Regions from separate parts of the Exiguobacterium sp. s101 genome, predicted to be linked through region 1. Evidence: a T-box and tRNA genes for the amino acid it is inferred to sense, from the RefSeq annotation. Region 1 holds a T-box; the other holds one or more tRNA genes.
The links. A T-box is a leader RNA that pairs with one kind of tRNA and senses whether it is charged. The one in region 1 lies ahead of argS (arginine--tRNA ligase), so its partner is inferred to be a tRNA-Arg.
Positions count from the first base shown of each region.

Region 2: it has a tRNA-Arg gene. The T-box ahead of argS (arginine--tRNA ligase) is inferred to sense a tRNA for this amino acid. The anticodon was not compared.

Region 1 covers NZ_JACSKX010000007.1:15,519-23,643, reverse strand. The annotation lists gene KNO76_RS07470 (GGDEF domain-containing protein) at 1-1,460, opposite strand, end outside; T-box leader at 1,615-1,826, shown strand; gene argS (arginine--tRNA ligase) at 1,884-3,566, shown strand; gene KNO76_RS07460 (metallophosphoesterase family protein) at 3,659-4,189, opposite strand; gene KNO76_RS07455 (YajQ family cyclic di-GMP-binding protein) at 4,186-4,677, opposite strand; gene pulA (type I pullulanase) at 4,746-6,743, shown strand; gene KNO76_RS07445 (YycC family protein) at 6,758-6,922, opposite strand; gene KNO76_RS07440 (hypothetical protein) at 7,053-7,853, shown strand; gene KNO76_RS07435 (MMPL family transporter) at 7,945-8,125, shown strand, end outside.
Region 2 covers NZ_JACSKX010000009.1:23,825-31,949, reverse strand. The annotation lists gene gap (type I glyceraldehyde-3-phosphate dehydrogenase) at 1-434, opposite strand, end outside; gene KNO76_RS08940 (sugar-binding transcriptional regulator) at 492-1,517, opposite strand; gene KNO76_RS08935 (glutaredoxin family protein) at 1,630-1,887, opposite strand; gene KNO76_RS08930 (RNA polymerase factor sigma-54) at 1,893-3,038, opposite strand; tRNA gene KNO76_RS08925 (tRNA-Arg) at 3,157-3,229, shown strand; gene KNO76_RS08920 (DEAD/DEAH box helicase) at 3,368-5,263, shown strand; gene clpP (ATP-dependent Clp endopeptidase proteolytic subunit ClpP) at 5,391-5,966, shown strand; gene KNO76_RS08910 (hypothetical protein) at 6,023-6,466, opposite strand; gene KNO76_RS08905 (DUF2179 domain-containing protein) at 6,556-7,080, opposite strand; gene KNO76_RS08900 (hypothetical protein) at 7,173-7,409, opposite strand; gene whiA (DNA-binding protein WhiA) at 7,496-8,125, opposite strand, start outside.

The DNA.
Region 1 (8,125 bases):
ATCGCTTGGGTCATATCACACTGGTTGAGGAGTAAAATGAATTCTTCCCCGCCATATCGTGCGGCAAAATCATCTGTACGAAGTACTTGTCGAATTCGTCGCCCGAATTCTTGTAACACGTGGTCACCGACTTGATGTCCATACGTATCATTGATTTTTTTGAAGAAATCAATATCGAGCATGGCGACCGAAATCGGATACATCGAGATATTGGATATTTGTTGAATCCCATATTCATAAAATGCGCGTGCATTTGCGAGAAGCGTCAAACTATCCGTCCGGCTCTCGGTATAGAGACGGTCTCGTTCATGACACCGACTGATGGTCCGATTGAACGACTTTAAGAGTTTGATGATTTCCTGCTGAATGATTTTTGGATATCCATAAACCTGCTCGCCGGTCATGACAATCCATGTACGAATTCCTTCTATTTCTTCCGAGCGGACAGAGACGAAGCTATGATAGTCATTATGGAAAGCATCGGAAAGTGAGGCATCCCATTCAAATCGCATCTCATAGTCGAGGACGGGGTCATTCGGTTGACTGATGTCGAGTAGTGCGTATACTACTGGTCGATCGATTGGTTGACGTGTCTTCAAATCAAAGTAGAGTATACGATCGAACAATCTAAACTCGACATATCCTTCATCGTAGTGATTCAATTGTTCACACTGACTTAAAAAAACTTCGATGGCTTGCGCCTCACTCTGTGACAAGGAGACGGCTTCTTTTGCTTCATCGTATTGTTCGATCAACGATTTGAATGCATCTTGCCGCTCTTTTTGAATGAGGAGCCGCTTAATAAAAAATGTTAATGCAGCCGCGATGCTACTGACGACAAGTAGATTGGTCTCTCGGAACAATGCCGCCGCTAAAATGAAGATCAGACTGACGACGTACGTATAAAATGCAATCTTCATAAAGTCGCTCAAGGCGATGTCGACACGGAACCACCATTTCACCTGATATTTTTGGAACACGGTGTTTAAGAAAATTTCAAGAAACAGTCCGGCGAGTGGAACAAAAGATTCCTGTGAATAAAAGTCAAGTCCGGTCTCGCCACCAATGGCGAGATAGACAGCTGCCGGAATAACAATTTCTAAATAAGCTGTAATGGCGTTCCAAGGATAAGTGAAACGGAATCGACGGATGGCGACTTTTGGTTTCAGATTGGCAAATTGAAAAATAAACAATCCGATTTGGTTGACGATGAGTGCCGTTTCAAATCCAAAAAATAAAAATAAGATTAAGACGATACTCTCAGAAAAAGTGAAGTACACACCTTTGACTTCGATTGAGTCGAGTTGAAAAATGACGACGAGTAATGAGATTAAAATAAACGACAACGGATCGATGGTTGGGGCGTGCAGGATATCCAATGCAAATAATCCGATGGTGAAGAGGAATAAAACGCTCCATATACTCCAGCCGAGCACGGACATCTTGCGAAAGTGATTCATATGTTCCCTCCTAGCTTGGGAAATTTCAAGATATAATAGTAAAGATTCGTCAGGATTTCGTGAGAGTCCTGCTTCTCTTCTATCCTGCTTGAATTCTAGCATTGAGTATACAGGGAATATCCTCTATAATGAAGTTGCTTTTCAACCGCATAGACGAATGTCGATGAAAAAGAGAGTAACGATGGTTTAGTCAACAAAGCGACCTGGGGATTGGTGAGAGCCCGGGCTGACAAACGTCGCGAAACGCACTTTTGAGATGCTATCCGAAACGAGAGTAGGCATAGCCGGAGGGAACCGTTATCACCATAAAGCGGTCTGCATCATGCAGGCAAGAAGAGTGGTACCGCGGGAATTCCCGTCTCTTTGCATCTATGCAAAGGGCGTTTTTTTTATGAGTTGTTATTGAAGAAGGAGGACATACAGATGAGTTATGAACGCAAGTATGCAGAAGCACTATCCCGTGTCATCGGTGAAGAACTCACGATTGACCAAATTGAAGCATTGATTGAGAAGCCAAAACACGAGGCGCACGGTGACCTCGCGTTCCCGTGTTTCCAATTGGCGAAAGCTTACCGGAAAGCACCTGTTATGATTGCGACAGATATCGCAAATGAATTGAACGATGAATTGTTCACGAAAGTGGAGGCGGCGGGACCTTACGTCAACGTCTTCTTGAGCCGTGATGTCGTATCAAAAGAAATCATCAACACGGTACTTGAGGAAAAATCAGAGTATGCAACACACGAGGCACGCAATGAAACGATTGTGACGGACTTCTCGTCACCAAACATTGCGAAGCCGTTCTCGATGGGTCACTTGCGTTCGACGGTGATTGGGAATGCAATCAACCAAATCGCACGTAAAAACGGATATGACGTCGTCGGCGTCAACCACCTTGGAGACTGGGGCACTCAGTTTGGGAAATTGATGGTCGCCTACAAGAAGTGGGGCGATGAAGAAGCGGTACGAGCCAACCCGATTGCAGAACTCTTAAAATTATACGTCCATTTCCACGAAGAGGCGAAGACACAACCAGAACTCGAAGACGAAGGTCGTGCTTGGTTCAAAAAGCTTGAAGATGGTGATGCGGAAGCGACAGAACTTTGGCAGTGGTTCCGTGACGAGTCACTTAAAGAGTTCCAAAAAGTATATGACCTCCTCGGTGTGAAATTCGAAAGCTTCAATGGGGAAGCGTTCTATAACGATAAAATGGGACGCGTCGTCGAGATGCTCGAAGCGAAAAATCTCTTAGTCGAAAGTGAGGGCGCGATGGTCGTCTCGCTCGAAGACGAGAACTTGCCACCTTGCTTGATCAAGAAGAAAGATGGCGCGACATTGTACGCGACACGCGACTTGGCAGCAGCGATCTATCGTTACGAGACGTACAACTTCGTGCAAGCGAACTATGTCGTCGGTGGCGAACAGGCCCTTCACTTCAAACAGCTGTTCTCGGTCCTTCGTAAGCTTGGATATAACTTTGTCGATGGCATGCATCACGTACCGTTCGGCTTGATCTTGCAGGAAGGGAAGAAGATGTCGACACGTAAAGGACGCATCGTTCTTCTTGAAGAAGTCTTGAAAGAAGCGATTGAAAAGGCACAAGGGAACATCGAACAGAAGAACCCAGACCTTGCGAACGCACAAGACGTTGCCCGTATGGTCGGTGTTGGTGCAGTCGTCTTCCACGACTTAAAGAATGAACGTATCAACAACATTGAATTCGACCTCGACAGCATGCTCAAGTTTGAAGGCGAGACAGGACCTTACGTCCAATATACGAATGCCCGTGCCAACTCACTCCTTCGTAAAGGAAACTATGATGGCTCACCGTTCGCCGGTGCAGACGATGACCACTCATGGAATGTCGTCACGATGCTCAACGCGTTCCCGCACGTCATCACTCGTGCTCATGAACGCCGTGAACCATCCATCATCAGCCGTTACGTACTTGACCTCGCGCAAGCGTTCAACAAGTATTACGGCCATGTCCGCGTCCTAGAAGACGATGCGGGCAAACAGTCACGTCTCGCTCTCGTGAAGGCAGTGACGCTCGTATTGACAGAAGGACTCCGTTTACTCGGTGTCGAAGCTCCAGGTGAAATGTAAGACAGACGAAAGGACCTCAAAAAATTGAGGTCCTTTTCCTATGCTCACACTTTCATCCGTGTCACCGTTCGGGCTTCCGTGTCATATAGACACTATTCCCGGTCAAAGATGACGGCGCCGACGTTGATAACATATCGTTTTTTCTTCAAGTGAAACGGTGTCCCGATTTCCCATGGAAGAGATTTACCTTTTCGATAAATACCCGGAATGTGACTGTGTCCGATGAAGACGAACGGGTATGTCCCTTTCTCGACAATCGGTTCCCAGTCCTCGTTCCATTTGACTTGATGCCCATGTAAAAAGCGTGCCTCTCCAAGAGTCGTCTGTTCGGGTAACAAGGAAATTCGTGTTTTCACAGGGTGGTCGATGACGAGTACCTCGTCGATTCGCTCCTCCTGATTGCCCCGTAGACTTGGGAAGGTCAGTAACGCTTCATAATTTGGGTCGTACGTCACAACGTCTTCGACATGATGAAACCGCTCATGGCGTCGCTTCTTTCCGATATGGCACTCATATAGGTCGCCGAGACAGAGGATGTGCTCCGTTTCGCGATGAACGTCATCGAGAACAGCCTTTAAATCATCAAACGAACCGTGCGGATCACTGATGATAGCGAGTTTCATCGGAAGTTCGTGAATTGGGCATCGACGGACAACTCGAGCTCACGCACGAGTTGCATGACGGCCTGGAGGTCATCACGTGATTTACCCGTGACACGAATTTGGTCGTCTTGAATTTGTGATTTTACTTTTAATTTTGATTCTTTGATGGCGTTGTTGATTTTTTTTGCGTCATCTTTATCGATACCGCTCTTCAATTTCACGCGTTGACGCACCGTGCCGCCAAGTGCGTGCTCTACTTTTTGATAGTCGAGGTTTTTTGTCGGGACACCGCGTTTGATCAATTTCGTGATCAAAACGTCTTTTAATTGCTCGAGTTTATAGTCGTCATCCGAGATGAGGACGAGGTCGCCATTGTCGAGGGACATCTCACTTTTTGAGCCTTTGAAGTCATAACGGTTTAAAATTTCCTTTTCCGCAATTTGGATTGCGTTCTTTACTTCTTCAAGATTCATTTCTGACACGATATCGAAAGAATTGTCTTTTGCCATGTTTCATCCATCCTTTGTGTGGTTTTGTTATAATGATAGCAGATTTGAAGCAGTGAAGGAGTGAAGAGATGGAACGTACAATGGATCAACATACACATGCAGACTTAGATCACGTTGCCTATCACGGGAAAGACCTAGGGGTGACGTTCAAAGGGGAACAGATTCGACTACGTGTCTGGTCTCCGGTCGCGGAACAAATGTCGGTCAAGGTATATCGCACAGCCCGTGCCCGTAAGTTTGAACGACTCGAACTAGAACCGGCTGAAAAGGGGACGTGGGTGATTGAACTCGACCGTGCCTTATACGAAGATCAATTTTATGTATTTGAAGCGATGATTGGCGGCAAGAAAGTAGAATCGCTCGACCCATATGCGAAAGTCGTCGGAGTGAATGGGAAGCGTGGATGTCTGCTCGACCCGGCATCTTTGAACCCGGACCATTGGATCAAAGAACGTCCGCTATTCAATTCTTCACAAGAAGCGGTCATCTATGAAGCGCACGTCCGTGATTTGACGAGTCATCCGGAGAGCGGGGTCACGCACCGTGGCAAGTTCTTAGGTATGACCGAGACAGGTACGATGACCACGAGCGGTTACCCGACCGGACTCGATTACATCACCTCGCTCGGCATCACGCATCTTCAATTGATGCCGTTCTTTGACTACGGCTCGGTGAATGAGTCGCGTGAGGGGGAAAACAACTATAATTGGGGCTACGACCCGGTGCATTACTTTGCGGTCGAAGGTTCTTACGCTTCGTCGGTAGATGACCCGGCGACGCGAATCATCGAATTAAAAGCAATGATTCAGGCGCTTCACGATCGAGGCATCCGTGTCATCATGGACGTCGTATTCAATCATACGTACGATGCGTTGACGACGCCGCTCGGTCAATTTGTCCCTGACTACTACTATCGATTAAATGAAGACGGGACACTAGCAGATGGTTCGGCATGCGGGAACGATACGGCATCCGAGCGCACGATGATGCGTAAGCTCATGGTCGAGTGTGTCACGTACTGGGCCAAAGAATTCATGATTGACGGGTTCCGTTTTGATTTGATGGGACTACATGACGTCAAGACGATGAATCAGATTCGAAAGGCGCTCGACCGCGTCGACCCATCAATCCTTGTCATCGGGGAAGGTTGGGATTTGGATACGCCCCTTCCAGTCCGTAAAAAAGCGAACCAACATAATGCGCACAAAATGCCGCGGATTGCCCAGTTCAATGACGGGATTCGAGACGGTGTCCGAGGAGACGTCTTCATCGAAGACTTGCCGGGCTGGGTGAGTGGAAACACGGACATGACAGCAGACGTGAAACGAGGGATTGCTGGTGGAATCACGAGCCAAAGTTTCGCTGATGAGCCGAACCAGGTCGTCAACTACGTTGAATGTCATGACAATTTGACGCTTTGGGACAAGTTATCCGTGACGAACCCTGAAGATGATGAGACGACACGTCGGCGCCGTCACCGCTTAGCGACATCGATTGTGCTTCTTGGACAAGGGCTTCCGTTCCTCCATAGTGGCCAGGAGTTCTTCCGGACAAAAGACGGGGATGAGAACAGCTTTAACTCAGGTGAAGTCGTCAACCGTGTGGACTGGACACGAGCGGAACAAGAAGCGCCAAGTGTAGAATATGTCAAAGGCCTTTTGCGTCTGCGGAAGCAATATCCGCTATTCCGACTCGAGAACACGGAACAGATTCGTAAACACTTACGTTTCTTCGATGAAGAAGAAGGCGTGATTGCGTTTGAATTGAGCCGCCACGTAGAGGGTTACGTAGAAAGACACATCGTGTATCATAACGGGCTCGAAGAGGCGGTCGAGGTCAAACTTCCTTCTGGTAAGTTTGAGGTGAACGTAGAAGACCATACCGTCAATCTGACGGCACCGCGCCAAGTCGAAGAACGCCACATGACGGTGGCACCCCTTTCGACACTTGTCGTGACCGAGCGTCGCCCGGATTACAGCAAATACGCTGTGGCCGGTGGTGCTGCACTCGCCGTGATCGGCGGTCTCTGGTATGTATCGAAGAAGCGGAAACGTAAAGAGCAGTAATCAAAAAGGAGACGTTAATCCGTCTCCTTTGGTGTGTCTCCCTCTGATTGAGATGATTCGAGTTGCATCATTTTTTGGACGAGGATGTGCTTCGGCATATGCATCAGTTCTTCGAGCGGGACGTTTAATTTTTTCGCAAGCTCAACAGCGGTCTCTGGCGATAATTGTAATGGACGCATTGGAATTCTCCTTTCTAAACCATAAATCTATACCGTCAGTATACAGGAAAATAAGAAATGTGTTGAACGAACACATTCAAAATCGAATTTCGTTTCGGTCGTTGCTAAGCTGAAATTAGGAAGTGATCAAATGTACAAACAAACAGCAGACTTTCAATTTCATCAAACGATCGAATGGTTAGAACGTGTCGGTGAAGGTTGGATGTTGTACTTGGCGCAAACTGGCTTTTTGTTCTTTGACGAGTCATCTCAAATTCGCTGGGAGATTGACTGGATATGGACACCGTGCGCCCTATATGTGGAGCCGAATACGACGCGTGCCGTAGCTTGGTTTCAAGAAAGAGGATTTTATGGAGTCATTGATTTACAACGAGGAACGATGGAGACACATGCGATTCCACAAAGATTCAACGGAGATTGGTTTAGCAATCTGCACCATTGGCAAGGTAATGACATCTTCTTATATTCAGCCGAATCGGATGTCGTGGCTTTGAACCTTGACGATCATACGTTTCGGTATAGTCGTTACGAGGAAGTCCCGATGTTCGGGGACATCATCGAGCTGGCGTATCAAGGGACGTATGATTTCGAACGATTCACACCTGAAACATGCGTGACCCTGTTCGATGAACGAACTCATCATTTTTTAGTTGAAAATGTGATAACGAATGAAAACTGGCGCATTCCCTACCAAGGAGACCGTGACACGGTCATTCTCGATCAAGTCGGAGAAACGACGGCCATCACATCGACGGAGTCGTTTCAGCTATTTCACCGGGATAAAGAGCTATTTTGTTCAAGCGCGTGTGCGGACAATCAATTATTGAAGGTTATGCTATTAGACGACCGAGGCGATCGTCTCGTCGTCTTGTCCGCACCACCAAGATTTTGTCATAGTTGGCTTCAAGTTTTTGAACGACAAAGCTCCTGAACCGAGCACGGGTTCAGGATTTTTTTGTGAAGTGATGCTGAATGGAGAAAGAAACGGGAAGTAAATGGTTAGATAGGGAGGAGTGACAAGGATGGAATGGTTGGGTAGGCAGTTAATTCGCTTTCGATATGGGGTGCTACTCGTTTGGGCAATTTTAATTGCGGGGTCAGTTTATTTTGGATTGCAGCTTCCGAGTGAATTAAAAGGAAACGGTTTTGCGATTCAAGACGGACGGTTCCAACAAGTGGAAGATACATTGAATGAACGATTTG
Region 2 (8,125 bases), on a different contig from region 1:
ACTGTTTCAGAACCATCAAGGATTTCGTGGTTTGTGTTGTAAACAACAGTTTTCATGTCACCTGTAGCAGGAGCCGAGATAACAACTTTCTTCGCGCCAGCTTTCAAGTGAAGCTCAGCTTTTTCTTTTGAAGTGAAGAATCCAGTACATTCGAGAACGATGTCTACACCGAGGTCTCCCCATGGAAGTTCTTCAGGGTTACGGTTAGCGAGCGTGATAACTTTCTCTCCGTTTACGAGGAAGTGATCGTCGTGTACTTCAACTTCTCCGTCGAAACGACCTTGAGTCGTGTCATATTTGAGAAGGTGTGCAAGCATCTTCGTGTCTGTCAAGTCGTTGATTGCAACAACTTCGATTCCTTCGTTTTTGATGATCTCGCGGAATGCCAAACGACCGATACGTCCAAATCCGTTAATACCAACTTTTACTGCCATGTTAATTTCCTCCTTAGGGTAGAAGCTATTTATTGAAGAGCCAACGGGGTCAACTCTTTAATAACAAGTTAATAATTCTTTCGCCGCACCTTCGTCTGTGACGAGGATGATGTTCGACGTGTGTTTCGCATAAGCGGCGATCGCCTGCGCCTTCGACTTTCCTCCAGCAACCGCAATGACGGTGTCCATGTCATCCAGCTCTTCGAGTTGAATCCCAACCGTCTTGACGCGATGGACGATCTCACCTTCAGCATTGAAATAATATCCGAATGCTTCGGCGACGGCATCATGCCGTTCAATCATCCGCAAATGCTCTGGCGATGCGTGACGACGTTTTGCCATCGTTTCTGCCTCACCAATTCCATGTACCACTATTTGCGCCACTCTAATCATTTCCAGCACATTTTTTATGCTAGGTTCCTCCACCATCCGGTCGAACGTTTCTTGTGATACTTCATCCGGAATATGTAGAAGATGATAGTCTGCGTGGGCCCGGTCCGCCATGCGTGAACAGACGGTGTTTGCTTGAAGTTCAAGCGTTTCTCCCAGACCTCCACGTGCCGGCACAAAATGCATCGGGCGTTCTTTTTTATCGGGCGACATCATGGCCGCAACCGATGCCATCGTCGTTCCACCTGTTACCGCGATCACGTTATCATCCGGTGCGAGCCGCGCTTTTAATTGCGTGACCGCTGCCCGTCCGATATCACGTTGGACCCAGAATGTTTCATCCGAATCACCCGGCACGATGACGACTTGGCGAACCCCTAACTTCTCTTCAAGCTCTCTTGCCACTTCTGAGATTCCAAGAAGTTCTCCCATAATCTCATGCAAGTCTCGCAAGACGTTTCGTCCCGTCTCACTGAGGGAAATTCCTTGAGTAGCGACGTAAAGGAGACCTTGATCTTTCAAAAAGTCAACCTCTCGCCTGAGTACTCGTTCGGTCAATCCCAAACTCGTTGCGAGTGTCCTGCGGCCGATTGGCTGCATCAAGCGGACGTAATGTAAGATATCGTAACGATGTCGGAGCGTATCGAGCAGGTCAGGGACAATTTGCTTCTGAACGTGAATCAGTTGCTGGATCATGCTCATACCCCCTCGACTTTAAGTGTGGACAATTTTCGTCCCGCTTTTTTATTTGCGTCCCACCGCTACGAGTTCATCTTATCAATCACTTTTCCGTCTGACAACCCCTTCAAACGTTTTTTTTCAATGTAAGCGTATACTTAACAAAATCTTCAACTTTGTTGTCATCATATCGCCCTTGACAGATGGTCTCTCCCTCGTATATAAGAACGGGGATTTCGAAGAGATACTTTTCTTCGAGTACCTCGTCCCCTGTGATATCAATTTGTTCGATTTCAATCGGATAGTCTTCTTGAAGCCATTCGAGCATGACGACCGCCTCGTCACAAAGCGAGCAATTCTCACGTTTATATAATGTCAATTTCATCTGAATCACCCTTTCCATAACTGCCGCTCACGCTCCCGTGAGTTACCGAACCCTAGTTCTTCCCGGTAGTTCGTCACCGTCCGACGTGTCACTTGATAACCGTATCGTGCCAGCTCATGGGCAAGCGTCTGGTCACTTTGTGGTGCTGTCTCTTGTTGAATCAGTTCAGCGAGCATACGTTTGATCATAAACGGTGAATGACCATGACTCGTCGACCGGACAAAAAAGTGTCTCCACTCCATAATCCCGTTCTCAGTCTTGGCGAATTTCCCTTGGATGGCACGCCCGACCGTCGATTCATGTTTTCCGATCAAGTGCGCGACCGTCCGACGGGTCAACGGGTTGAGGACGAGTTTTCCTTTGAGCCATTCCGTCTGACGTGATTCGATGACGCCCCAAATCTCACGCAACGTCTCATTCCGCATCGCAAGGGACGTCATCCACCATCTCGCCTCACGGTCATTGCCGACTCGCGTCGAATCGAGCTCAGGGCTGAGCCACGTCGTGACGAGTTTTTCGTCTTCATAGCGCACCTCGACTTCCGGAAAAATTTGACTAGTTTCTTCATATAAACTAGGACGTTTCGGAAGCGTCGCTACAATACGTTCTAGACCGGCAAGCTCTTCCTCTGAGACGGCAAGTACGATTGCCATCTGTTGATGACTCACACCGTTCTCGATTGCGTCGAATACATCGACGACACGAGGGTCGTCATGTTCGATCGCATGTCGATATTGACACTCTCTTTCTGTTCTCGCCCCAATCCCCGTCGGTTCAAGAAACAAGAGCGCCTGTCTCGTTTGTTCGATTTGAGCGACATCAACTTGAAGACGCTCCGCCAACACTTCATTCGTGTCCGGCAATAATCCTCGATGGTCGAGCAAGAGGACGAGCTTTCGTCTAAGCTCTTTATCCGCCTCACTACCGCCCCCTTCTCGAATCTGGGTAAACAGCTTCTCTTCAAATGCGCTCGCCACATCCTCGATCCATTCGACACCCCCACTTCCGAGATGGATGTTCGCGTTATGTCGGGCTAGCCGTGCAAGACGAAATATGAGCGCCAGACGATCCGCCTCGAGCACCGGTAGCCGTTGCACGAGGTCTTGCGTCATCTGTTGCTGTTGCACTTGTTTTTGTTCTTGCCGTTGCATCGTTCTCCCCCCTCTTCTCTATTGTAACGAACCCGCTCCACTCGCGCTCAAAAAAGGTAAATGAACAGGATTGCTTTTTCAATAAAACAAATGTATAATAAATTCGTGTCACACATATGCACCCGTAGCTCAGGGGATAGAGCACTGGTTTCCGGTGCCAGGTGTCGGGAGTTCGAATCTCTCCGGGTGTATCAGAAATAAAGGACGAAGACCTTAGTTGGTTTTCGTCCTTTTTGTATATTTTCACCTACAATTTCAAACCACCCCGCTTCCGAATATCCTTTATATAGTATATTAGAGTAAAAGATTTGGAAAAGAGGTGTCATTTTATGGCTCATACTGTTCCTGAAACAATTCGTTCTTCTGCTACGGCAGGTGAGCGACTCGTCTTTCGTACATTGAAGCATTACCTACCAGACGACTATATTGTTTATTACGAACCGAATATACATGGCCGCAGACCGGACTTCGTCATCATCGGACCGGACTTAGGATTAATCGTCTTAGAAGTGAAAGATTATACTCGCTCTACCCTATATCAATTGAATCATGATGAATGGATTATCACTCCGGCAAACGGATCTCAAAAGAAAATAAAAAGTCCGTTTCTGCAGGCCCGGGAAAATATGTTCAAACTGACTGACGTTCTAAGAAAAGATCAAAATCTGATTCAACACGAAGGGAAGTATGCAACGACTTTAAAATTCCCATATGGGTCCGGGGTCATTTTTACACGTTTGACCCAAAATGATTGTATCCGTCACGGATTATATCAAGTGATTGACCCTTGCTTTTCCCTTATGCGTGATGAAATCAATCCCGATGACCCGCAATTCTCTGAAGAGGTACTCATTGAAAAAATACTAAACATGTTCACCGTTCCTTATCGCCTAAAGCAACCATTGACCGGTGAAGAAATCGATTCGATTCGCTATCATCTGTTTCCTGAAGTCCGAATCAGCGCAGAGTTTAAAAAAGTCACCCCTTATCAAGATCAACTTTTATTGTCGCTCCATAACATTCGAGCGATGGATTTACATCAAGAAAACTTGGCTAAACAACTCGGCGATCAAAATCGATTAATTCGAGGTGTTGCAGGAAGTGGGAAAACACTGATATTAGCCAGTCGCGCTAAACTGTTATCTAAACAGCATCCCGAATGGAAAATTTTAATCCTATGTTACAATATCTCGCTAGCTCGCTTTATCGAACAGATGGTGCAACAAATGATGCTAGAACCGGATGATTTGTTCGATTTCGATCCTTTAGTAAAATGTAAAAGCCATTTGATCGAAGTACGAAATTTCCATGCCTGGTTGCAGAACGATTTACATATTTCTGAGAAAAGGATTTTAGCGACACTTGAGAAGTTAAGAAAACGAGAAATCATCCTTCCTTCGTACGATGCCATTTTGATTGACGAGGGACAAGACTTTGAACCCGAATGGCTCGAACTCGCCAGTGAAGTCTTGAACCCAGAAACAAAATCTCTGTTGCTTGTTGAAGATCGCGCACAATCCATCTATAAGCGGAAACGTAGCTATGTACAGGACACGGGTCTCGACTTCCGAGGAAGGTCTAAAATTTTAAATATCAATTATCGGAACACATCTCAAATCGTATCGTTCGCCTGGTCGTTTTATCAATCCAATTCTTCTCTAAAAGATAAAGTTGTGACGAAGGAATTAGATGGCGAAATCATCGCTCCTCAGAGTACGCTTAGAAGAGGTCCTGAACCAGCCATTATCAAATGCGAGCATTTCTTCAAAGAAGCAGATCTCGTAGCTCGGCAAATCAAAAAGTTACATGACGAGAAGAAAGTCCCCTATTCTGAAATGCTGATTCTTTATCGTGTCCAGAAGTTTTCGTCGATGCACTATGTCGATGCGTTACAACGTGCGTTAGATTACTATGAGATCAAACACTTTTGGATCACAGAAAACAGTGAAACAAAGCGCACTTTCTCAAAAGATGACAAATGCGTAAAAATCAGTACGATTGACAGCAGTAAAGGACTTGATTTTCAAGCAGTGTTTATCGTCAACGTTGAAAATATGCCGTTCAAATATGAAAAAAATGTCGAGCGTGAAGTCTCTCTCCTTTACATCGGGATGACGCGTGCTAAAGAATATCTGTTCTTATCGTATTCTGGTGAATCTAGTTTCACGCGTTATTTCGAATCTAGTCGGGTCATCACGTTGGCTCGTCCAAAACTAAATGGGTAACCATCACTTCTTGAGACGTTTTACACATCGTGGGTCGTGGAATAACCAGTAGAAAGGGTTTCTGTTTGACCAACATTGACTATACAGGTATGATGAAATTACAACCTACATAAAGGAGGCAGATTCAATGTTAATTCCAACAGTTATCGAACAAACAGGCCGTGGGGAGCGCGCGTATGACATCTACTCACGCTTGCTCAAAGACCGTATCATCCTTCTCGGTAGTGCGATTGACGACAACGTCGCGAACTCCATCGTCGCACAGCTCCTCTTCCTCGCAGCTGAGGATCCAGAAAAGGACATCTCGCTCTACATCAACAGCCCAGGTGGTTCGATTACAGCAGGTATGGCGATCTATGACACGATGAACTTCATCAAGCCGAACGTGTCGACGATTTGTATCGGAATGGCTGCATCGATGGGTGCCTTCTTGCTCCAAGCCGGTGAAAAAGGTAAACGCTTCGCATTGCCAAACGCGGAGATTATGATTCACCAACCGCTCGGTGGCACACAAGGCCAAGCGTCAGACATTAAAATTCACGCAGAACGCATCATCAAAATGCGTGAGAAGTTGAACCAAATCATGGCAGAAAACACTGGACAGCCACTTGAAGTCATCGAACGCGACACAGAGCGCGACTACTTCATGGCCGCTGACCAAGCGAAAGACTACGGTCTCATCGACAAAGTCATGACACGCTAATCATACAAAAGACGTTTCCCATTTCTATCGGGAAACGTCTTTTAATATGGTTTTTGTCACTTTTCGGACACCTTTACGCCGAATACGTACCGACTATCGCCTTGCGTCCATTCCCCGCCGACTTCATAGAAATAGGTGCCCGGCTCATCCGGGACGATTGCGTCTGCCGGGATGAGTTCGCCGTCCTCGATTCGATGAAAACTCGATGCCTTCGGTTCCGCATGATAGACGACGTCGATTCGGTCTCCCGGTTTGACCGTAATCAGTTGCAGGTCATCCTCTTCCGGCAAACCATAGTCGGCGCATGTCGCTTGATTGCCGGCCTCCCAACAGTACGTCGATTGTTCTACTTCCGCCGTCACCGAACCGACGCGGACAGTCGGGAGTGGTGGTTTGACGGTGTCTTCTCCGTTGCCTAACAGCGTCACGCCAAAATAGATGATGCCAACACCGACAAGCAAGAATAATAAGACAATCCAAAAATGTCGATTGCTCTTCACGGTCTCATCTCCTTCTCTCACTAGTTCCCTATCGCGTAGTAAAATTCCTATTCCAACAAAAAAAGACCCACTTACGTGAGTCTCGTGCGTCATTTCGGGCGACGTAGCCCTTTCATCATATAGCCGCCTTTGAAATCAATCGGGTCAAATGCGACGAGAAACGCCTTCGGTTCATGTTTCTCGACAAGTTCACGAAGTTCCTTCATCCGTGTCCGGGCCGCCAATACGTCAAGACGATAACGGATTCCGTCACGTCCTTGACCTTGGTAATGTGTCACACCGTATCCATTGTCGCGCATCTGTTGAATGAGCTCGGCCGGGTACTCTTTCGTGTGAACTTGAATCATGTTGTAGCCGATTGCGAGTTTCCGTTCGACGAAGCCACCGAGTAAAATCCCGAGTCCGAACCCGACCGCATAGACAATCATTCCGAGCGTCGTCAAATCCTGGAATACAATACCGAGCGCGAAGATATAAATTAATGTTTCTAGCGTACCAAACATCGCTGCAATCATTGTTTTGCCTTTAACAAGCATAATCGTTCGAAGGGTCAGAACCGGCACGAAGATTAATTGTAACAATAAAATAAGTAGCAATTGACTTGCTTGTCCCATACATTTGCCCTCCTCTTTATTCAGTACCTCAACTATTCCAAATTTTCTGGAGAGATGCAACTAAAAAAGGCTGACCGAAGTCAACCTTTCACTTAGTTATCTAGATTCTTTACGCTCGTGAGCAACTCGTAGTCTTTACGAATAACTTCGTAGATTGCATTCTTATCTCCGTTCAACAACTCTTCTGCACGAAGCTGGTTCAAGAAGAGGCTCGTTGCAAACGTGACGAGTGCACTTTTCGGAATCCCGATTTCTTTTGCACGCTCTGTGATGACTTGATCGAGCTTAGCGTCGATCGTGAGCGATAATCTTTTCTTTTCATTCGACATAATGATGAAGCTCCTTTAATTCGCTTTTCATAAAACCTATACACAATTGCTTATTATATAGGAAGAATGGTTTTGGTGCAACCGCATCACGAAGATGCAATCTCGCCACCGCTGCGCACACGCTCGGCAATTTGATCAATTTTACGAAGTCTATGGTTGATTCCTGACTTCGATATTGGTCCGGACTCGAGCATTTCCCCGAGCTCCTGCAAGGAGACGTCTTGATGCGTGACACGCAGTTCGGCGATCTCCCGCAGTTTTTTCGGCAAGACATCGAGTCCGACTGTCCGTTCTAAGAATTTGATATTCTCAACCTGACGCAATGCCGCACCGACCGTTTTGTTCAAGTTCGCTGTCTCACAGTTGACGAGACGGTTGACGGAGTTACGCATATCTTTGATGATGCGTGCATCTTCAAATTCCAGCATCCCTCGTGTGGCGCCAATCAATTTGAGGAAATCTGAGATTTTCTCGCTCTCTTTCATGTAAAGGATATGTCCTTTTTTCCGTTCGAGCGTCTTTGCGTTCAAATCAAAGCGGTTCGCCAAATCACGTAGCGCCTGATTATGATTTTCATACAAACTATACACTTCGAGGTGATACGATGACGTCTTCGGATGGTTGATCGACCCACCTGCAAGAAACGCCCCACGTAAATAGGCACGTGCTAAGTTCTCGTCCCGTGTCATATCCGAGTTAAGTGTCCGGATCATCTC